4 regions of the Streptomyces sp. x-19 genome follow, and region 1 is predicted to be linked to each of the others. Evidence: riboswitches for the same ligand, from Rfam matches in the RefSeq annotation. Region 1 holds a riboswitch; each other region holds the start of a gene.
What was found. A riboswitch is a leader RNA that binds a small molecule or an ion and turns the genes downstream of it on or off. The one in region 1 is predicted to bind cyclic di-AMP.
Positions count from the first base shown of each region.

Region 2: another riboswitch for cyclic di-AMP. It lies ahead of ACLJT4_RS37845 (M23 family metallopeptidase); the one in region 1 lies ahead of ACLJT4_RS02985 (NlpC/P60 family protein).
Region 3: another riboswitch for cyclic di-AMP. It lies ahead of ACLJT4_RS40225 (peptidoglycan DD-metalloendopeptidase family protein); the one in region 1 lies ahead of ACLJT4_RS02985 (NlpC/P60 family protein).
Region 4: another riboswitch for cyclic di-AMP. It lies ahead of ACLJT4_RS37520 (transglycosylase family protein); the one in region 1 lies ahead of ACLJT4_RS02985 (NlpC/P60 family protein).

Region 1 is NZ_JAJPWK010000001.1:626,289-631,554, forward strand. Features, by position in the region: gene pcrA (DNA helicase PcrA) at 1-2,107, opposite strand, end outside; cyclic di-AMP (ydaO/yuaA leader) riboswitch at 2,357-2,526, shown strand; gene ACLJT4_RS02985 (NlpC/P60 family protein) at 2,534-3,667, shown strand; gene ACLJT4_RS02990 (hypothetical protein) at 3,875-4,228, opposite strand; partial or broken gene ACLJT4_RS02995 (C40 family peptidase) at 4,852-5,199, shown strand.
Region 2 is NZ_JAJPWK010000032.1:21,736-27,001, reverse strand. Features, by position in the region: gene ACLJT4_RS37850 (GntR family transcriptional regulator) at 102-788, opposite strand; gene ACLJT4_RS37845 (M23 family metallopeptidase) at 1,073-1,873, opposite strand; cyclic di-AMP (ydaO/yuaA leader) riboswitch at 1,886-2,042, opposite strand; gene ACLJT4_RS37840 (M16 family metallopeptidase) at 2,340-3,722, opposite strand; gene ACLJT4_RS37835 (M16 family metallopeptidase) at 3,749-5,089, opposite strand.
Region 3 is NZ_JAJPWK010000042.1:18,774-24,039, reverse strand. Features, by position in the region: gene ACLJT4_RS40235 (PP2C family protein-serine/threonine phosphatase) at 662-1,801, shown strand; gene ACLJT4_RS40230 (DUF2332 domain-containing protein) at 1,836-2,954, opposite strand; cyclic di-AMP (ydaO/yuaA leader) riboswitch at 3,367-3,523, shown strand; gene ACLJT4_RS40225 (peptidoglycan DD-metalloendopeptidase family protein) at 3,535-4,935, shown strand; gene ACLJT4_RS40220 (aldo/keto reductase) at 5,043-5,266, shown strand, end outside.
Region 4 is NZ_JAJPWK010000031.1:18,449-23,714, forward strand. Features, by position in the region: gene ACLJT4_RS37510 (cytochrome P450 family protein) at 1-785, shown strand, start outside; gene ACLJT4_RS37515 (transglycosylase family protein) at 1,041-2,042, shown strand; cyclic di-AMP (ydaO/yuaA leader) riboswitch at 2,302-2,471, shown strand; gene ACLJT4_RS37520 (transglycosylase family protein) at 2,479-3,162, shown strand; gene eno (phosphopyruvate hydratase) at 3,471-4,787, shown strand; gene ACLJT4_RS37530 (FtsB family cell division protein) at 5,009-5,266, shown strand, end outside.

The DNA of each region.
Region 1 (5,266 bases):
CCTCCAGCTCCTTGGTCTGGCCGAGCGCCCGCATGTGCGGGAAGACGCCGTCCTCCATGCCGGTCAGGAAGACCACCGGGAACTCCAGGCCCTTGGCGGTGTGCAGGGTCATCAGCGTGATGACGCCGGCGCCCTCCTCGTCCTCGTCCGGGATCTGGTCGGAGTCGGCGACCAGGGCGACCTGCTCCAGGAACTCGGCGAGCGTGCCGGGGCCCGCGGCGACCGCATCGACGTCGGTCACCTCGGCGTCGGCCGCACCGGCGTCGGCCGCCGGCGCCGCGCCCTCGCCGCGCTCCTGCTCGAACTCCAGGGCCACGGAGGCGAGTTCCTGGAGGTTCTCGATCCGGGTCTCGTCCTGGGGGTCGGTGGAGGACTGGAGCTCGGCGAGGTAGCCGGTGCGCTCCAGGACGGCCTCCAGGATCGTGGCCGGGCCGGCCCCGGACTCCACGATCGTGCGCAGCTCCTCCATCAGGGCGTTGAACCGCTTGACGGCGTTGGCGGAACGGGCGGCCATGCCGTAGGCCTCGTCGACGCGGCGCAGCGCCTGCGGGAAGGTGATCTTCTCGCGCAGCGCCAGGGCCTCGATCATCGCCTCGGCGCGGTCGCCGATGCCACGCTTGGGGACGTTGAGGATGCGGCGCAGCGGGACGGCGTCCTCGGGGTTGGCGAGCACCCGGAGGTAGGCGAGGATGTCGCGGACCTCCTTGCGCTCGTAGAAGCGCACGCCGCCGACGACCTTGTAGGGCAGCCCGACCCGGATGAAGATCTCCTCGAAGACCCGGGACTGGGCGTTGGTGCGGTAGAAGACCGCGACGTCGCCGGCCTTGGCGTCGCCGGCGTCGGTGAGCCGGTCGATCTCGTCGGCGACGAACTGGGCCTCGTCGTGCTCGGTGTCGGCGACATAGCCGGTGATCTTGGGGCCGGCGCCGGCGTCCGTCCAGAGGTTCTTCGGGCGGCGGTTCTCGTTGCGCTCGATGACGGCGTTGGCCGCGGAGAGGATGGTCTGCGAGGAGCGGTAGTTCTGCTCCAGCAGGATCGTGGTGGCGTCCGGGTAGTCCTCCTCGAACTGGAGGATGTTGCGGATCGTGGCGCCGCGGAAGGCGTAGATCGACTGGTCGGCGTCACCGACCACGCACAGCTCGGCGGCGGGGATGTCGACCGATGGGGGTCCCCCCGCGCGAGCGGAGCCGAGCGTGGGGGAGGGGCCGACCAGCTCGCGGACGAGGGTGTACTGGGCGTGGTTGGTGTCCTGGTACTCGTCGACGAGGACGTGGCGGAAGCGGCGGCGGTAGTGCTCGGCGACGTCCGGGAACGCCTGGAGCAGGTGGACCGTCGTCATGATGATGTCGTCGAAGTCCAGGGCGTTGGCCTCGCGCAGCCGCGCCTGGTACATCGCGTACGCCTGGGACAGGGTCTTCTCGAAGCCGTCGGCGGCCGTCCCCGCGAAGCTCTCCTCGTCGATGAGCTCGTTCTTGAGGTTGGAGACCTTCGCGCTGAAGGACTTGGGCGGGAAGCGCTTGGGGTCCAGGTCCAGATCGCGGCAGACCAGGGCCATCAGGCGCTTGGAGTCGGCCGCGTCGTAGATCGAGAAGGACGACGTGAAGCCGAGCCGCTTGGACTCCCGGCGCAGGATCCGCACGCAGGCGCTGTGGAACGTGGAGACCCACATGGCGTTGGCCCGCGGGCCGACCAGCTCCTCGACGCGCTCCTTCATCTCGCCCGCGGCCTTGTTGGTGAAGGTGATCGCGAGGATCTGGCCGGGGTGGACGTGGCGCTCGGCGAGCAGGTGGGCGATGCGGTGGGTGAGCACCCGGGTCTTGCCGGAGCCGGCGCCGGCGACGATCAGCAGCGGGCCGCCGCTGTGCGCCACAGCGGCCTTCTGCTGGTCGTTGAGCCCTTCCAGGAGCGCCGCCGGGTCGATGGCCGGGCGGGCGGCGCCGTCGCGGTAGTACGACTCCCTGGAGACGGGCGCGTCGAACCGCCCGCCGAAGAGGTCGGCGGGGACCTCCTCCGGGGCCGGGCCGGGCTCGTCCTCGGGCGGCGGCGGGGGCTCCTCGTCCGGGGGGCCGAGATCCGCCAGGAAGCTGTCGTCAAAGAGGCTGCTCATCGCCCACCGAGTCTAGGCCGCCGCACTGACAACCGGTCCCGGAGTGCCGGATTGGCCGGCACCGCTCCGCCGCGGGCGCTACCGTGTCCGTTCTGCCCGCAAACCGGCACCGCTCGCGTTCAGGTCACGAAAAGGTTTCGGGCATATCGAACACCAGCCTTCACAGGGGCCACACGAGTTGGCTACGGTCTCGCTCGGGCAGCCCGCAGTCCCCGCGGACGACAGCGTTCGCACGGGCCGCCCCCGCCGAGTCCGGTCCCGCCGCGAGGCACCCGGAGCCGGGGACCCACCAGCACCACCGGGGTGAATCGACCGGTGCGCCCGCCGCCAGGCGGACGCAGCAGCCGTAGGGCAAGCCTTCCGTCAGCAGACCGCCCGAACCCGACAGCTAACCCGGTAGGCGGTCCACGGAAGGAGTCGCCGGCCTTGGCGTCCCATCGCAAGCCGCGCACCCCCATACTCGCCACCCCCGGCGGCCGTCGTACGGCGACCGGGCTCACCACCGCCGCCCTCGCCTCGGTCACCCTGCTCTCGCAGACCGCGAACGCGGCCCCCAAGGCGCCCCAGCCCTCCATCGAAGAGGTCAAGACGAAGGTCGACGACCTCTACCAGCAGGCCGAGGTCGCCACCCAGAAGTACAACGGCGCCAAGGTGAAGGCCGACGGCCAACAACGCACGGTCAACCGTCTGCTCGATGAGGCGGCCCGGCGCGCGGACAAGATGAACGAGTCCCGGCGCCGGCTGGGCGCGTTCGCCTCGGCGCAGTACCAGAGCGGGGGGATCAACCCGACCGCCCAGCTGATGCTCGCCAAGGACCCGCAGCAGTTCGTCGACCGCAACCACCTGATGGAGCAGTTGACCGCCCAGCAGAAGCAGGCGATCACCGACTACCAGGCACAGGCCGCGGCCGCCACCCGCCAGCGGGCCCAGGCCACCAGCAGCCTGGAGAGCCTCCAGCAGTCGCAGACGTCCCTGAAGGAGAACAAGAGAAACGTTCAGGCCAAGCTGGCCGAGGCGCGCCAGCTGCTGTCCCGGTTGACCGCCCAGGAGAAGGCGCGGCTGGCCGAACTGGAGCGCCAGAAGGAGGCCGAGGCCCAGCGCAAGGCCGCCGAGCAGGCCCGCAAGGAGGCCCAGCAGCGGCAGCAGCAGCCCGGTGGCGGCGGCTCCGGGCAGGGCTCCGGCGGCGGCACGTCCGACGGCGGCTCGTACTCCACCAAGGCCGGCAAGGCGATCGCCTTCGCCCGCGCCCAGATCGGCAAGCCGTACGTCTGGGGCGCCACCGGGCCCAGCTCCTACGACTGCTCGGGGCTGACGCAGGCCGCGTGGCGGGCGGCCGGGGTCGACCTGCCGCGGACGACCTGGGACCAGGTCAAGGTCGGCACCCGGGTCTCCAGCAGCGATCTCCAACCCGGCGACCTGGTGTTCTTCTTCAACGACATCAGCCACGTCGGGATGTACATCGGCGGCGGCGAGATGATCCACGCCCCGCACCCGGGCGCCAGCGTCCGGGTGGAGTCGATCTACGGCATGCCGATCTACGGCAGCGTCCGGCCCGCTTAGCCGGTGGACGGGCGCGCACCGCGCGTCCGCGACGGACCCACCCCCCACAGCCACCCCCCACACGCCACCGCGCGGTCATCCGCCGCCTCCGGAAGTACGGAGCGGGATGACCGCGCGGTGAGCCGTTGATGCGGCGGTGCGGCGCCGGGGCCGCCGGGCGGGTGCCGGGGCCGGGGCCGTCGGGCCGGGGCCGGGGCGCCGGGGTGCTCAGGTCCAGAGCACCGCGATGAAGATGTTGAGCATGGTGAGCCCGCCGACCGCGCCGAAGAGCGGCTTGGGGAGCTTCTCCTCGTCGCGCTTGACGTAGACCAGCGCCAGGATCACCACCAGGACGGCCATCTTGATGCCGATCTTGATGTTGTTGAGCGAGTGGTCCTGCATCTGGTTCAGACCGACCAGCACGATGCCGGTGACCAGCATCGTGAGCGCGCCGTGCAGCATGGCCGGCACGAAGCGGGCGGTGCCCGCGCCCATGGCCTTCATCTGGGTCAGGAAGCCACCCAGCAGGGAGGCGATGCCGATGATGTGCAGGGCGACGAAGACATTGATTACTACGTCCATAGTGCTGGATCGTATCCGCCCCATAGCACGCCCTTTCCGGCAGGGCGCCCGTGATGCCGGCTTCGGTCAGGGCCCACCGCTCCCGGCCTCCCGCCGACCGTCGATCGGTCATCCCCGCGCGGCGGCCGCTCGGAAACGGACAATGCCGGGCAAGGGGGTTCGACGCCGTGACCCCGGGCCTAGCTTCCTCCTGCAGACGACCGGACCCGCACCCCACCGGTCGCATTCGCCCCGCAGGGAAGGAAGTGACGGCCGCCATGGCGTCGCACCACACGGCCACAGAGCGGCCGCCGCTCGCACCCCCGCCGGCCCGGACCCACCCCGCCCGCAGCACCCGCGGCGGGCTGCTGCTCGCCGCGGACCCGCAGCGCTACCTGGACGGCGCCACGGTGCTGGAGCGCACCGGCAGCCACCAGGCGACCGCGGTGACCGGCTGGGCCCGCCGCCTCGGCAGCGTCCGCCGTGTCGGCAGCCGTCCCGCGACCGCCGCGGAACGCTCCCCGGCCCCCGAGGCCGCCACCCCCCTGGAACGCGCCCCGGAGCACCTGGCACCGCCCACGCCCGCCGCCGGCACCGCGCCGCTGGTACCCGGCGTGCCCGCGGCCCCCGTCCCGCCCGTGGACGACCGGGCCGCCCGCGCGGTGGCCTTCGCCCATGCCGCCCTCGGCAAGCCCTATGCCTGGGGCGCGACGGGGCCGGCCGCGTACGACTGCTCCGGGCTGACCCTGGCCGCGTGGCGGGCCGGCGGCGTCACCCTGCCCCGGACGACCTACACGCAGATCACCTCCGGCACCCGCGTCGACTGGCCCCGGCTCCGCCCCGGGGACCTGGTGTTCTTCCACGCCGGCATCAGCCACGTGGGCCTCTACATCGGCGGCGGCGAGATGATCCACGCCCCGCACGCCGGCACCCCCGTCGAGATCGCCCCGATCGACCGACTGCCCTTCGCGGGCGCGACCCGTCCGGGATAGGAGCGCCGGGCCGCTCCCGCCGAAACGCTTCCGCGGTCACGGGCGCCGGCCGCCCGGCCGTCTTCGG
Region 2 (5,266 bases), on a different contig from region 1:
GCGCCGCCTCTCCATTCCCGAACTTCCCGCTCTCGCGCACCGGCCATTCCCGAGGACATCGGCACATTCCTGCCACTCCCCTTTTATATACGGGGTGATTGTTAAGCGCGGGCGCGTGCCGTGTTGACGGGCCGTTTCGCCTCGCTCACAGCGGGAGCGGCGCGCCGCAGCCGGTACACGGGCCGGGACCGCTCGATGTGCGCCGCCATAAGGGCGCGCGCCCGCTCCGCGTCACCACGGACCACGGCGTCCAGCACGGCGCCGTGCTCGTCCCAGGAGGCGGAGGGGCGGGCGGGCGGCTCCACGACGTACATCCAGTCGATCTTGCGCCGCAGCTGCATGAGCAGGGCGCCGAGGCTGGGGCTGCCGGCGGCCTGGGCGAGCGTTTCGTGGAACCAGGCGTCCAGTTGGTGCAGGTCCGCGGGGTGGCCGTACCGGACCCGCTCACGACCGAGTCGCACCAGGCCGCGCAACACCTTGAGGTGGGCGGCGCTGCGGCGGGCGGCCGCGCGGGCGGCGCCCAGCGGCTCCAGGGCGGCCCGGATGTCGAGGAGGTCGACGGCCTCCCGTTCGGTGAGTTCGGCGACGCAGGCACCCGCGTGCAGGCGCGTGGTGACGAATCCTTCGGACTGGAGGGTGCGCAGCGCTTCCCGCACCGGGACCCGGGAAACGCCGTACCGCGTGGCGAGAACGTCCTCGATCAGCCGGCTTCCCGGCACGAGCGCTCCCGAGACGATGTCGTCGCGGATTGCCGTGCACACCGCATGCGCGGAAATGTGACCTCGCATCGTCTGCGCCTCCACCGTAATCGCCGGAAACCGCCGCCGTTCGACGGCTTTCCCCGACTGTATTCGACCGGCGCGCTTTTCCTCTCGCGAGGTCGAGAATTCATGGGCGCTTTTCGGACGGCGGACGGGACGCCATTCGGGCGGCGGGTCGATGGCTATGTGGAAGCGCCCGCGCGGCCAGGGGGAGGGCCACCCGCCCTGGGGCAACAGCAGAGCCCCGGCTCACCAGGTGGTGGGCCGGGGCTCCGGGGGACGGTACTGCGGCGGAGAGGTTCGCGGTCGGATCAGACGCTGACGCCGTGCGCGCGGAGGTAGGCGATCGGGTCGATGTCCGAGCCGTAGTCGGGGCCGGTCCGGGCCTCGAAGTGGAGGTGCGGGCCGGTGGTGTTGCCGGTGTTGCCGGAGAGGGCGATCTGCTCGCCCCGGGTGACGGACTGGCCGACCGTCACCCCGATCGACGAAAGGTGACCGTATTGGGTGTACGTGCCGTCGTTCATCCGGATCACGATGTTGTTGCCGTACGCGCCGCCCCAGCCGGCTTCGACGACGGTGCCGGCGCCCACGGCGTGGACCGACGTGCCAGAGGCGGCGTGGAAGTCGATGCCGGTGTGGCTACCGGAGGACCACAGTCCGCTGGACGCCTTGTACCCGGTGGAGACGTAGGAGCCGGTGACGGGGGCGACGAAGGTGTTGAGGAGCTTGCGCTCGGCCTCGCGAGCGGCGCGCACCTTGGCCGCGCGCTCCTCGTCCGCCTTCTTCTTCGCCTCGTCGGCCTTCTTCTTCGCCGCGTCGGCCAGCCGGACGGCCTCGGCCTCGGCCTTCGCGCGGGCCGCGGAGGCTTCGGCGGCCGCCTGCTGCGCGTCGGCCTGCGCCTCGATCCGGCCGGCGAGTTCATCGCCCATCACGACCGCCTGCTGGAGGCCGGTGTCATGCGGGGCCGACTCGTCCGTCGCGGCCAGGGCGGGCGACGCGACGGAGGCGACGACACCGGAGGCCGCGAGGGTGGCTATGCCGGCGAGGTTGCGGGTGGTGCGAGCGGTGCGGCTCGCACGGCGGTGCTTCCCGGTGGCACGGGTGAACGCCATGTACTGGCTGGTCCTTTCCTTCCCTCTCGCCTACCGGGTTAGCTGACGGGTTCGGAGCAGGAAGGTCTCCTACGGGCTCCTCCGGAGAGGGGTCCGATTCACCCCAAGGGACGGTTGGGTCCCCGGCTCCCCTGGCTCGCGCCGTACGGGGACTCGGCGATGGCTGTCCGGTGCCACTGTCGTGGCGGACTTGTGACGAACAGCCGGACCGACGCTAATCGGGACAACTTTCAATCGGCAAACAGAACCGGATTTTTGTGCGCCACGCCACACGCGAATCGGGCAACCGACGCAACCGACCGGCCGCCATCGCCCCATCACGTCGGCGGCTGACCGGAGCCGCAGGTTCCGGACCGGTGGTCCCACGGGCGCACGAACGAAGCGGCCCCCGTGGCAAGTGACCGCCACGGGAGCCGCTTTGTCGAGGACTGACGAGGCGTTGGATGACGCCCCGTCACAGGAGGGGTCAGCCGCTGACGACCGTCACCTCTCCGATGCCCAGCGCCTTGACCGGCTCGACGATCTGCGCTGCGTCACCGACCAGGACCGTCACCAACCGGTCCACCGGGAAGGCGTTGACGACCGCGGCGGTCGCCTCGACCGTGCCGGTCTCCGCGAGCCGGACGTACAGCTGCGCCTGGTAGTCGTCGGGGAGCTGCTGCTCCACCTGGTCGGCCAGCGTGCCGGCGACGGCGGCAGAGGTCTCGTACTTCAGCGGCGCGACGCCGACGAGGTTCTGCACGGCGACGTCGCGCTCGGCGTCCGTCAACCCCTCGGCGGCGAGAGTGCGCAGCACCGTCCACAGATCCTGGAGCGCCGGCCCGGTGGAGGCGGTGTCCACCGACCCGCTAATGGCGAGCATGGCGGCGCCGGACGCGCCCTCCGGGGAGGACGGCGCCGAGGAGCGCAGGACCTGCCCGAAGGCGCGCACGCCGTAGGTGTAGCCCTTCTCCTCGCGCAGCACCCGGTCCAGACGGGAGGTGAGGGTGCCGCCGAGGCAGTACGTGCCGAGCACCTGGGCGGGCCACACCCGGTCGTGCCGGTCCGCGCCGATCCGGCCGATGAGCAGTTGGGTCTGGACGGCACCGGGGCGGTCGACGATCACGACGCGGCCGGTGTCGTCCGCGACGACCGGGGACGGCTTCTGCGGCTCGGCGGTGGAACCCGTCCAAGCGCCCAGGGTGTCGGCCAGCGCGGCGTCCAGGTCGACGCCGGTGAAGTCACCGACGATGACGGCGGTGCCGGTGGCGGGGCGGATGTGCGCGTCGTAGAAGGCGCGGACGGCGGCCGCGTCGATCCGGGCGACGGTCTCCTCGGTGCCCTGACGGGGCCGGGACATCCGGGAGGTGGCCGGGAAGAGCTCCTTGGACAGCGCCATCGCGGCCCGCCGGGCGGGGTTGGCGAGCTCGTGCGGGATCTCGTCGAGGCGGTTGCCGACCAGCCGCTCGACCTCCCCGTCCGGGAAGGCGGGGGCACGCAGCGCGTCGGCGAGCAGGCCCAGCGCGCGCGGCAACCGGGACGCCGGGACCTCCAGGGAGACCCGTACGCCGGGGTGGTCGGCGTGCGCGTCCAGGGTGGCGCCGCAACGCTCCAGCTCGGCGGCGAACTCCTCGGCGGTGTGCTTGTCGGTGCCCTCGGACAGGGCCCGGGACATGATCGTGGCGACGCCGTCGAGGCCCTCGGGCTCGGCCTCCAGCGGGGCGACGAGGTTGATCTCCACGGCGACGACCTGCTGGCCGGGGCGGTGGCTCGTCAGGAGGGTCAGCCCGTTGGGCAGCTGGCTGCGCTCGGGAGCCGGGAAGGCCCACGGCTTGGCGGCACCACTGCGCGGCTGCGGGTGGAACTCCATGGTGCTCACGGGGGTGGTGGCGTCGGTCACTTGGCCGCCTCCTCTTCCTCGGTGCCGGCGGCGTCGGTCTGCGCGGTGGGCTCGTAGACGAGCGCGGCGCGGTTGTCGGGGCGCAGCCGGGCCTTGGCGACCGCCTGCACCTCCAGCGGGGAGATCTCCAGGACGCGCTGGACGGCGGTCAGCGCGAGCTGCGGGTCGCCGAACAGGACGGCGAAGCGGCACAGTTCGTCGGCGCGGCCGCTGACCGTGGCGAGCCGGTCCAACCACTCGCGCTCCAGCTGGGCCTGGGCGCGCTCCATCTCCTCCGGGGTGGGCCCCTCTTCGGCGAAGCGGGCCAGCTCCTCGTCGACGGCCGCCTCGATGGCGGGCACCTCCACGCCACCGGACGCCTTGACGTCCAGCCACCCGAGCGAGGGCGCGCCGGCCAGCCGGAGCAGGCCGAAGCCAGCGGCGACGGCGCTGCGGTCGCGCCGCACCAGGCGGTTGTAGAGCCGGGAGGACTCGCCGCCGCCCAGGATGGTGAGGGCGAGGTCGGCGGCGTCGGCCTCACGGGTGCCGTCATGCGGGAGACGGTACGCGGCCATCAGGGCGCGGGAGGGGACCTCCTCCGCCACCACGGTGCGAAGCTGCTCGCCGATGGTCTCGGGCAGGCTGCCGTCGCGCGGCGGCTGCTTGCCGTCGTGCGAGGGGATCGAGCCGAAGTACTTCTCCACCCAGGCCAGCGTCTGCTCGGGGTCGATGTCGCCCACGATGGACAGGACCGCGTTGTTGGGCGCGTAGTAGGTACGGAAGAAGGACCGCGCGTCCTCCAGGGAGGCGGCGTCGAGGTCGGCCATCGACCCGATGGGGGTGTGGTGGTACGGGTGGCCGTCCGGGTAGGCCATCGCCGTCAGCTTCTCGAACGCCGTGCCGTAGGGGACGTTGTCGTAGCGCTGGCGGCGCTCGTTCTTGACGACGTCGCGCTGGTTCTCCAGGGACTCTTCGTCGAGCGCGGCCAACAGCGAGCCCATCCGGTCCGCCTCCAGCCAGAGCGCGAGCTCCAGCTCGTGGGCGGGCATGGTCTCGAAGTAGTTGGTGCGCTCGAAGCTCGTGGTGCCGTTGAGCGAACCGCCGGCGCCCTGGACGAGCTCGAAGTGGCCGTTGCCCTTCACCTGCGCGGACCCCTGGAACATCAGGTGCTCGAAGAGGTGAGCCAGGCCGGTGCGGCCCTTGACCTCGTGGCGCGAGCCGACGTCGTACCACAGGCAGACGGCCGCCACCGGCGTCAGGTGGTCTTCGGAGAGCACCACGCGCAGGCCGTTGGCCAGCCGGTGCTCGGTTGCTGTCAGGCCGCCGGAGCCGGCTTCTTCAGTGGCCGTGTGACCCATGGGCATGTACGTCCCTTCGATCCGCTTGCGAGGAAGTTCTGTCACTGTATGCAACCGCGCCGGCATCTGGCGAAGTTCCCGTGAGGAAGGCCCCGAACGTGCGCCGCGCTCCACGGCGGGGCGGGAAGGGGGGAGTCGTGGTGAGCGTTGTCAGTGGGGCGGTCCACAATGGTCCGC
Region 3 (5,266 bases), on a different contig from region 1:
CAGCCCCACCAGGCCACGGAGTCAGCACCCCATGCGTGAGCGGTGCGTGAGCGGACGTCGTGGCACAGTGCGATCCGCACCGGATCGCCCACCATGACACACCTGCACCGACTGGGAAAAAAGGACTGCTGGAGTCCTGGTGGGACCGGTCATCACGGTCCCACCAGGACTTTTAATCCATTGGTTCAGGGTTCGAGCCCCTGATGGCCCACCAGGTGGAGCATGCGGTGCTCCGACGGAGAGTGGCGCCCCGACCGGTACGACGGTCGGGGCGCCGCTCGTTGTGCGTGCGGGGTGCTCCCGGGGCGGTGCCGGAACCCGGTGGGGAGGACCCTTGGGGGGCGGGTCGGCCCCGGCCCGTTCCTACCCCGTTCGGCGCAGGAGGACTCGCCGGGCGGCGCGGTGCCGGCAAGCCTTGAACCGGCAGTGCCTCGGGGATCGCGTGCGGTCAGGACGCACCCGGCGGGCGTGGCGCGTGGCTGGCAGGCGCGTGCCACGTACCCGGCAACGGCGCTGCGCTGGGACCCGGCGGGTGCGCGGCCGGGCGGACCGGGGCGCGGACGGATCCGGAGTCGGACCGGGGCGTGCGGGCGGAGCACGGCGGTGCCGTGACCCGCACCGGGCGCCACCGGGCGGGCGGACTGGGAAGAGGCCGGTGCGGATGGTGCGAGGCGGCGGGAACCGCACGGCCGACGAGGAACGGCGGGCGCGCCGCAACCAGATGTCCTCGTGGGGGCGGCCGTTGGCGCGCTGGCTCCCCGCCGTCCTCATCGGCGGCGGCGTGCTCTTCGACCTCGTGACGCCGCCCCAGTACACCGCGGCCCCGTTCCTCTCCGCCGCCCCCTTGGTCGCCGCCCCGCTGTACTCCCTGCGGGCCACCGCCGGCACCGCCCTGGCCGCCGTCGTCACCGAGGTCCTGCTCGCCACGTACCACGGGGCCGAGGACTACTACCAGTCCGCCACCGAGGCGATCACGGTCGTCGTGGTGGCCCTGATGGCGCTCGGCATCAACCGGGTCGTCCGGCGCAGCGACGCCCGGCTCGCCTCCGTGCGCGACGTCTCCGAGGCCGCCCAACGGGCCGTGCTGCCGGCGCCCCCCGACACCCTCGCCGGCCTGGCGGTCGCCGCCCGCTACGTGGGTGCCCGGGCCGGTGCCCGCATCGGCGGTGACCTGCACGCCATCCAGGACACCCCGCACGGCGTGCGGATGATCGTCGGCGACGTCCGGGGCAAGGGGCTGGAGGCCGTCGAGGCCGCGGTCGTCGTGGTCGGGGCCTTCCGCGAGGCGGCGGAGCAGGAGGCCACCTTGGAGGCGGTGGCGAGCCGGCTGGAACGGGCGATCGAACGGGAGGGCGGGCGCCGCGCCGGCCTCGACCAGGACGAGGGCTTCACCACGGCCGTCCTGGCGGAGGTCCCCGCCGGGAACCAGTCCGTGCTGCGCATCCTCAACCGCGGCCACCCGTCCCCCCTGCTGCTCACCCCGGACGGCGGCCTACGGGAGCTGCCCCCGCACACGGCGGCGCTGCCGCTGGGACTGGGCGACGTGGCCGGGTGGCCCGACCGCGCGGACGAGACGTTCTTCCCCGCCGGGGCGCTGCTGCTGCTGTTCACCGACGGGGTGACCGAGGCCCGCGACCGGGCCGGGCGGTTCTACGACCCGTGCGCCCGGTTGCGCGGCAGCCAATTCAGCGGCCCCGGGGACCTGTTGGACGTGGTGGTCGAGGACGTCGCCCGGCACACCGGCGGGGGCCCCGCCGACGACATGGCCCTGTTGGCGGTCCAGCGGCCCCTGGAGGCGTAGCGCGGGGCGTCGGTGAACGGGCGGGGTGGCCGGGTTACGGCAGCGGCGGACGCAACCAGTGCACGCTCTGGCCGTGCGGCCCCGTCAGGGCCACCGGGCGCTCGTCCAGGGCGAGGGTCAGCGACATCGGGTCCCCCGGCCCGAGGGACCGGTGCTCCGGCGCGGTGATCCACGGCAGCACGCCGTGGTGCTCCTGGGAGATCCAGTGACCCGGGCCGTCCCGTTCGGCCAGCACCGACCGGACGAGCCCGGCGAACTCCTCGCGCCGGGCCGGCGGGAGGTAGTGCAGCACCGCGCTGTGGAAGACGACGAGCGTCGCCCCGGCCGGTACCCGGGCGGCCAGCGCCGGCAGTTCGTCGATCAGGTCGCCGCGCACCACCGTGGGCCGCGGCGACGCCCGGACCGCCTCGACGGCCGCCGTGAGCCGTGCCGACCGGGCCTCGTCGCCGGGCCACACCAGGGCGTGCAGCCAACGCAGGTCGTCCGGCGACCCGACCGGGTCGAGCGGTTCCAGGTCGATGCCACCGCGCCAGACGACCTCGGGCCGCGCGCCGGGCGGCACCGTCGCGCCGTCGTCCCAGGGCGCGACCCCACTGGTGCGGCAGGTGAAGGCGACCGGGCCGTCCGGGGCGCCGGCCTCGACCGGCTCCCCGTGGGGGCTGGGAGGTCCGTCGGGGACGTACCGGTAGCGGTACCGGTCGGGGTGCAGGCACAGCCCCGCCGACGTCCCGACCTCCAGGAGGGCCAGCGGCTGCGGCAGACGGGCCAGCAGCGGCAGTAACGCGGCGCAGCGGGCCGGCTCGTTGGTCTGGGTCGCGCGCCGCATGATCACCGCGCGGACCTCGTCCCAGTGCCGGACCGTCCACTCGCGCCACCGCCCGTACGCCGCCTCGCCGCGCGGCCCCGACTCGGCGTGCGGGCCGTCCAGGTAGCGCACCGCGGCGAGCAGCAGGTTCGGCTGCTGCTTGTTCCCCGAGGGCAGCGAACGGGCCAGCAGTTCGCAGATCTCGTCGTCCTGGCCGATCCGGGCGGAGAGTTCCTCGTGCGCGTCGGACCGGCCCCGCGCCTCGTGCCAGGAGAACTCCCGGTACCGAACCGCCACGTCCCGTGGGGTGTTGACGGTGCTTCCGGTGTTCGCGACGTTGACGACCATGAGGCGACGTTACCGCCCTCACGTTCCGTAACTGCGGGGCGTCCCTCCGCATAACGACTGGTGCACAATCGCCGCGAGATCGTTTGGCGATGCCGCGCCAACTCGCCCTGTTTGCGGTCAGACTGGGGGCAAAAGTCCACGCCAGAGCTTCTTCGGGGGGCTTGCGGAACCCCCGCGGATTCGTGGGAACGCTTGGATTTCCCGCACCGTCTCTATTACTGTCCGATAACGGAGCGCGGTCGTCCCAGCCGTCGCCAATGGCGGCACCGCGCGCCGACGCCGAATCCTGCACGCGCTGTTCCCGCACCTCCAGAACGACCCTTGAGCCACCCGCCCGAGCCAGCTTTCCGCACGGCGCGACCCCCGTCCTCGACCCGAGTCGGGTCGCCCGGATCGGCCGGTTCCGGGGGTCCTGTCGGATCCGCCTGGAATTGCAGGGAATTGAGTAGAGGGAACCGGGGAACCACCACCTTGGGGTGAATCGGGCGCCTCTCGCCAGGGGGTGCCGGTAGGAGACCTTCCTGCTCCGAACCCGTCAGCTAACCCGGTAGGCGAGAAGGAAGGAAAGGAGTGCGCCCCCGTGGCGTCCAACAGGCCCGCCCCCCATGCTCCGTCCGCGTACGGCCTCGGTGGTCCCGCCGACTTCGGTGGCCCGGTCGGCTTCGGCGGCCCCGCCGGCTTCACCGTTCCCACGACCGTCGGTGACCCCGCCGGCGTTCCCGCCCCCACTGCCGTGAGCGGCCCCGACGACGTCAGCGCATTCGCCGCTGTCGATGGCCCGACCGACGGCGGAGCTCCCGCTGGAGCGCCCCAAGACCCCTCGCCGTACGGCCAGTTTCCGGGGCAGCGGTCCCCCGGTGAGGTGTTCTCCCACGACCTGCTGACGCCGGAGCCTTCGCCCCAGGGCGCGCCGGGCGGCGCCGAGCCGTCGGCCGGCCCCGCCGGTGCGGACGCCGGCGACGGATGGCCGCCGGCCGACGAGTCGGACGCCGGCGACGCATCGGCCCGCCCGGTCCGCGGCAAGCACCGGGTGGCCAAGCAGCGCAGCGGCGGGCTGGCGCGCGGCGGCACGGTGCTGGGCGTCGGCGTGATCGCGGCGGTCGGCGCGAGCGGGGTGGCCGCGGCCGAGGACCGGCCGCCGGTGCCGATATCGGTGCCGGACCCCGGTGGCGTGGTCGACGACGCCACCGGGGCCCTCCAGGACGCCGGCCCCCGCACGGCCGACGCCGGTGCCGCGCCCGTCGCGACGCCCGCCGGCACGGACTCCGCAACGACGGCCTCCGCCCCCGCGGTCGGCCCCGCCGCGTCCCGTCCGCAGGGCGACGACGCCACCGCGGGCGGCGCACCGGGCGCGGGGCCGGCCGAGGCGCTGCGCCACCGCATCCTCCAGCAGGCCGACGGCCGACCGGGGGCCGCGGAGGCCGAGACCGGCAGCGATGCGGACGCCGGACCGGACGCCGGCCCGGCGGACGAAGCAGCGCCCGACGCGGCATCCGGAACGGCACCCGAGGCGGCGGCCGAGCCGGCTGCGCCCGCGTCGCGGGCCCGCCCGGCGGCGTCGGACGACCGGCCCGCCGACGGGGCGGGGACCGCCGTCGCCCCGGTCTCCTCGTACACCCTCACCACCGGCTTCGGGCAGGCCGGCGACCGTTGGGCCGCGGACCACACCGGACAGGACTTCGCGGCCCCGACCGGCACGCTGGTCAGGGCGGTGCACGACGGCACCCTCACCCAGGCGGGCTGGGCCGGCGGCTACGGCTACCGCATCGTCCTCACCCTCGACGACGGCACGCAGCTCTGGTTCTGCCACCTGTCCTCGATGGTCAAGACGACGGGGCGGGTGCACGCGGGCGACGTCATCGGCCGGGTCGGCGCCACCGGGAACGCCACCACGCCCCACCTCCACCTGGAGGTCCGCCCGGACGCCGGCGCCCCGACGGACCCGCTGCCCTGGTTGCGCGACCGCGGGGTCACGGTCTGACGGGCGCACGGAGCCGGAGCCGGCCGCCCGGCCGCGGGGGAACGACTCCCCGCGGTCGGGCGGGTGCGGAGGGAACAACTCCGCGTACCCGGGCGTTGGCACGGAGCATGACCGTGACACACGCCCAGAGCTCCGCCCCCACGCCCAAGTCGCTCGGTTCGCTGTCCGTCTCCCCGCTCTGCCTCGGAGGCAACGTCTTCGGCTGGACCGCCGACGAGGCCGAGTCCTTCGCCGTGCTCGACGCCTACGTCGCCGGCGGCGGCAACTTCATCGACACCGCCGACGTCTACTCCGCCTGGGTGCCGGGCAACAAGGGCGGCGAGTCCGAAAC
Region 4 (5,266 bases), on a different contig from region 1:
CGATCTGCGACCTGCTCGGCGTCCCGCCCGAGGACCAGGACGACTTCCGGGACTGGGCCGGCATGATGATCCGGCACGGCGGTGGGCCGCGCGGCGGCGTCGCCCGGTCGGTGAAGAAGATGCGGGCGTACCTGGCCGAGCTGATCCACCGCAAGCGGGCCGACCTCGGCGACGACCTGATCTCCGGGCTGATCCGGGCCTCCGACCACGGCGAGCACCTCACGGAGAACGAGGCCGCGGCGATGGCCTTCATCCTGCTCTTCGCCGGCTTCGAGACCACCGTCAACCTCATCGGCAACGGCGCCTACACCCTGCTCCGCCACCCCGCCCAGCGCGAACTGCTCCAGAAGTCGCTCGCGGTCGGCGACACCGAACTGCTCGGCACCGCCGTCGAGGAACTGCTCCGCTACGACGGACCCGTGGAGCTGGCCACCTGGCGGTACGCGACCCGCGCGCTGACGCTCGGCGGGCAGCGGATCGCCGAGGGGGACCCGGTGCTGGTGGTGCTGGCCGCCGCCGACCGGGATCCGGCGCGGTTCGACGAGCCGGACGTGCTCGACCTCACCCGGCGTGACAACCCACACCTGGGCTACGGGCACGGCATCCACTACTGCCTCGGTGCCCCGCTGGCCCGGCTGGAAGGGCAGACCGCGTTGGCGACCCTGCTGACCCGCCTGCCGGACTTCCGACTTGCGGTGGAACCGGATGATTTGCGCTGGCGTGGCGGGCTCATCATGCGCGGACTGCGCACCCTGCCGGTGGAGTTCACGCCCGAGCCGTCCTGACCGGGCGCCATCCCGTAATTGACACTTCGTCAGCTGCGTAACCATTGCGTGATCTCCGCTACACCGGCTTGTGACTGCCCGTGACCCCGGTTACCTTTCCACCGACGATCGGGGCCGGCCCCGGGATGCCGCCCGGTGTCCCCGCCGACACCGGTCCGACAACTCAACCGCCGCGCGAAAGGCAACCGCATGCGTTCCGGGAACGGCCGACACCGTCGCCCCAGACAAGCACCGGCCATCTTTGTCACGGCAGGAGTGACCGGCGCGGGCCTGGCCCTCCCGCTGTTCACCGCGGGCGGCGCCCACGCGGCCGACGCGTCCACCTGGGACCGCGTCGCGCAGTGCGAGAGCGGCGGGGTGTGGAGCTCCGCCACCGGCAACGGCTTCTACGGCGGCCTCCAGCTCACCCAGGAGATGTGGGACGACTACGGCGGCTCCGCCTACGCCTCCCGCCCCGACCTCGCCAGCCGCGCCCAGCAGATAGCCGTGGCCGAGGCGATCCTCGACGACCGGGGCCCGGACGCCTTCCCCAGCTGCGCGGTGAAGGCCGGGCTGACCAAGGGGGGCCGCAAGCCCGCCGTCGACCCCGGCGCCACCACCCGGCCCGCGCCCCGCCCGACCCACGGCCACACCGGCACCGGCGACCCCTCCGACGCGGCCGGGGACCAGGGCGAGGCAGGTCCGGGCAGCAAGACCCCCGCACCGTCCGACGGTGACTCCGCCGGTTCCGGCACCGGCACCGACGCGGGTGCCGACGCCGGCACCGACGCCCCGGACGCGCCCCCGGCGACCCCGGACCCGACGGACTCCCCGTCCGCCACCCCCGCCCCGTCCGACTCCGCGACGCCGGGCGACTCCCCGTCGGGCACGCCGTCCGACCCGGCGGACCCCAGCACCCCCACGTCCCCGTCCGGCTCCACCGGCTCCACCGGCCCCGACCGGCCCGCCGAGCCCGGCACGCCGCCCGCCGCCGGCAAGCACCGCGGCACGCCGGACGACGGCGCGGCCCCCGCGGAGGACCGGGACGGCGGCAGCGGCCGGCACGCCTCGCGCGGCGGGGAGACGCCCCGCACGCCCCCGGCGGAGACCGGCAGCTACCGCGTGCGCGTCGGTGACAACCTGTCAGCCATCGCGGACCGCCATGACCTGCCGGGCGGCTGGCCCGCGCTCTACCACCGCAACCAGGGCGTCATCGGCGCCGACGCGGACCTCATCCACCCCGGCCAGTTGCTCGATCTCGGCCGGACAGAGGGGTAGTTACCGGCAGTTCGTCGTTTTTCGCGGCGTTCCGTAAAAGTGAGATATGGCTCTCGTTGCGGGGGGCGGACCCCGGTTCGCCCCCCGTTCTCATACCGGTGCCGACCTGCGGAAATGACCACCGCGATGATCAAAAACGGTCAACTTGGTTCAGAAGATGGGGTTTGAACACCAACGGGATTACTGATTACGGTCAGGACCGCTCGCCAAAGCGGGCCCTTCGATCGCACGCCGAGTCCTGCCGGCGGTCGGAGTCGACGACGCGCAAGCGCCGAAGGCAGGAGCGGGGGACCCAAGGTAAGTGCCGGCCCCGCCCGTGAAGACGGGTCAGCCGGCTTGGGGTGAAGTCGCGTGTCCAGTACACGCGGCCGGGCAGCTCACACGGCCCGAACCCGACAGCTCACCTCGTAGGCGTCGGTGAGAAAACGAACGCACGATGCTGATCAACAAGGGCAAGCACCGCCGCAGCTCCAAGGCCGTCCGCGTCGCCACCCTGGCCGGTGTCGCCGGCGCCGCCGTCGCCGTCCCGCTGATGGGTGCCACCTCCGCTTCCGCCGCCTCCGTCGCGACCTGGGACAAGGTCGCCCAGTGCGAGTCCGGCGGCAACTGGTCGATCAACACCGGTAACGGCTACTACGGTGGCCTGCAGTTCTCGAACTCCAGCTGGGCCGCCGCCGGTGGCACCCAGTACGCGGCCCGCGCCGACCTGGCCACCAAGTCCCAGCAGATCGCCGCCGCCGAGAAGCTCCTCGCCATCCAGGGCCCGGGTGCCTGGTCCTGCGCCGGCGCCGGCAACCTGACCTCCGGTGGCCCGGCCGCCAACGTCGACCCGTCCGGCGGCGCCACCGTCAAGAAGAGCCAGGGCGCCTCCGAGGCCCGCAAGCAGACCGAGGGCACCACCAAGAAGTCCGCCCCGGTCCGCGAGAAGGCCGAGAAGGCCCAGCCGGCCCCGCAGCAGTCGCAGCGCTCCGGCGACACCTACACCGTCAAGGCCGGCGACACCCTCGCCAAGATCGCCAAGGCGCACGGCACCCACTGGAAGGCGCTCTACGCCGCCAACAAGTCCGTCGTCGGCGGCAACCCCAACCTCATCTTCCCGGGCCAGAAGCTCAGCATCTGAGCCGTCCCGGTTGCCCGAGAGAGCTGCCCCGCCGCGGCGCGTACCCCCGAGCGCGCCACGGCGGGGCTTCTCCGTTCCCGGGCCCCGGAAACCCGCCGTGGTCCGGCCGCCCCGCCCGGATTGACCGCGGCGCCCGTCCTGACGTGCACCGATCGCCGGGCCTCGCCGACGGCCCGGCGCGACGTTCCCCGCTCAGCGAACATTGCCCGTAAACCTCCCGTGAACTGGGCTTTTAGCCTGCTTGTTGGGGTTTTTCGTCCCACGGAGCGGGCCACAGGCGAGCGGATCCGTCCGGGGCCGTTAGGCTCATGCCGAGAACTCCAGACACCCACGAAGGAGACAACGTGCCGTCCATCGACGTCGTCGTAGCCCGCGAAATTCTCGACTCGCGAGGTAATCCCACGGTCGAGGTCGAGGTCGGCCTCGACGACGGCAGCACCGGCCGTGCCGCTGTGCCGTCCGGCGCCTCCACCGGCGCCTTCGAGGCCGTCGAGCTCCGGGACGGCGACCCCAACCGCTACCTCGGCAAGGGCGTGGAGAAGGCCGTCCTCGCCGTCATCGAGCAGATCGGCCCGGAGCTCGTCGGCTACGACGCGACCGAGCAGCGGCTGATCGACCAGGCGATGCTCGACCTGGACGCCACCGACAACAAGGGCTCGCTGGGCGCCAACGCCATCCTCGGCGTCTCCCTCGCCGTCGCGCACGCCGCCTCCGAGGCCAGCGACCTGCCGCTGTTCCGCTACCTCGGTGGCCCGAACGCGCACGTGCTGCCCGTCCCGATGATGAACATCCTGAACGGCGGCTCGCACGCCGACTCCAACGTGGACATCCAGGAGTTCATGATCGCGCCGATCGGCGCGGAGTCCTTCTCCGAGGCGCTGCGCTGGGGCGCCGAGGTCTACCACACCCTCAAGAAGGTGCTGAAGGCCAAGGGCCTGGCCACCGGCCTCGGCGACGAGGGCGGCTTCGCCCCCAACCTCGGCTCCAACCGCGAGGCCCTGGACCTGATCCTCGAAGCCATCAAGGAAGCCGGCTACGCCCCCGGCCAGGACATCGCGCTCGCGATGGACGCCGCCGCCTCCGAGTTCTACAAGGACGGCAAGTACCAGTTCGAGGGCAAGGAGCGCTCGGCCGCCGAGATGACCGAGTACTACGAGGAGCTCGTGGCGGCCTACCCGCTGGTCTCCATCGAGGACCCGCTCTTCGAGGACGACTGGGCCGGCTGGAAGGTCATCAACGACAAGCTCGGCTCCAAGGTGCAGCTCGTCGGCGACGACCTCTTCGTCACCAACCCCGAGCGCCTGGCCCGCGGCATCGAGGAGGGCTCCGCCAACGCCCTCCTGGTCAAGGTCAACCAGATCGGTTCGCTGACCGAGGCCCTGGACGCCGTCGAGCTGGCCCAGCGCAACGGCCTCAAGTGCATGATGTCGCACCGCTCCGGCGAGACCGAGGACGTCACCATCGCCGACCTCGCCGTCGCCACCAACTGCGGCCAGATCAAGACCGGCGCCCCGGCCCGCTCCGAGCGCGTCGCCAAGTACAACCAGCTGCTGCGCATCGAGGAGATCCTCGACGACGCCGCGGTGTACGCGGGCCGTTCCGCCTTCCCGCGCTTCAAGGGCTGACCACGCCCTGACGCCGTCGGCGCCCCGCGCCCGCACGGCAAGCAGCACCGCACCGTCCGGCCGCGCCCCCGCGGGTCCGCCCCAGGACCCGACGAGGGGCACGGCCGGGGCGAAGCACACCGTCCCCGGCACCGGTCCCGTACCGTTGCCGGGGACGTACGTCATGACGACCGCCGTGACGACGTCGGGACGGACGGAAGCTGAAGGGGAGGCGAGGCGACGTGCCCGCGGACCGGTTCTCCACCGCGACCCGGCTCAAGGCGCTCGGCGAACAGGCCGCCGCCCGTGTCCACCGCGCCAAGCGGCGCCCCCGCCGCAACCGCCTCACCGGCCGCGCCGCCCTGTTGGCGCTGGTGATGTGTTCGCTGGTGGTCGCCCTCGCCTACCCCATGCGGCAGTACATCTCCCAGCGCTCGGACATCGCCGACCAGCGCCGCAAGGCCCAGGACGCCGCCGCCGCGCTCGACCGGCTGCGCGAC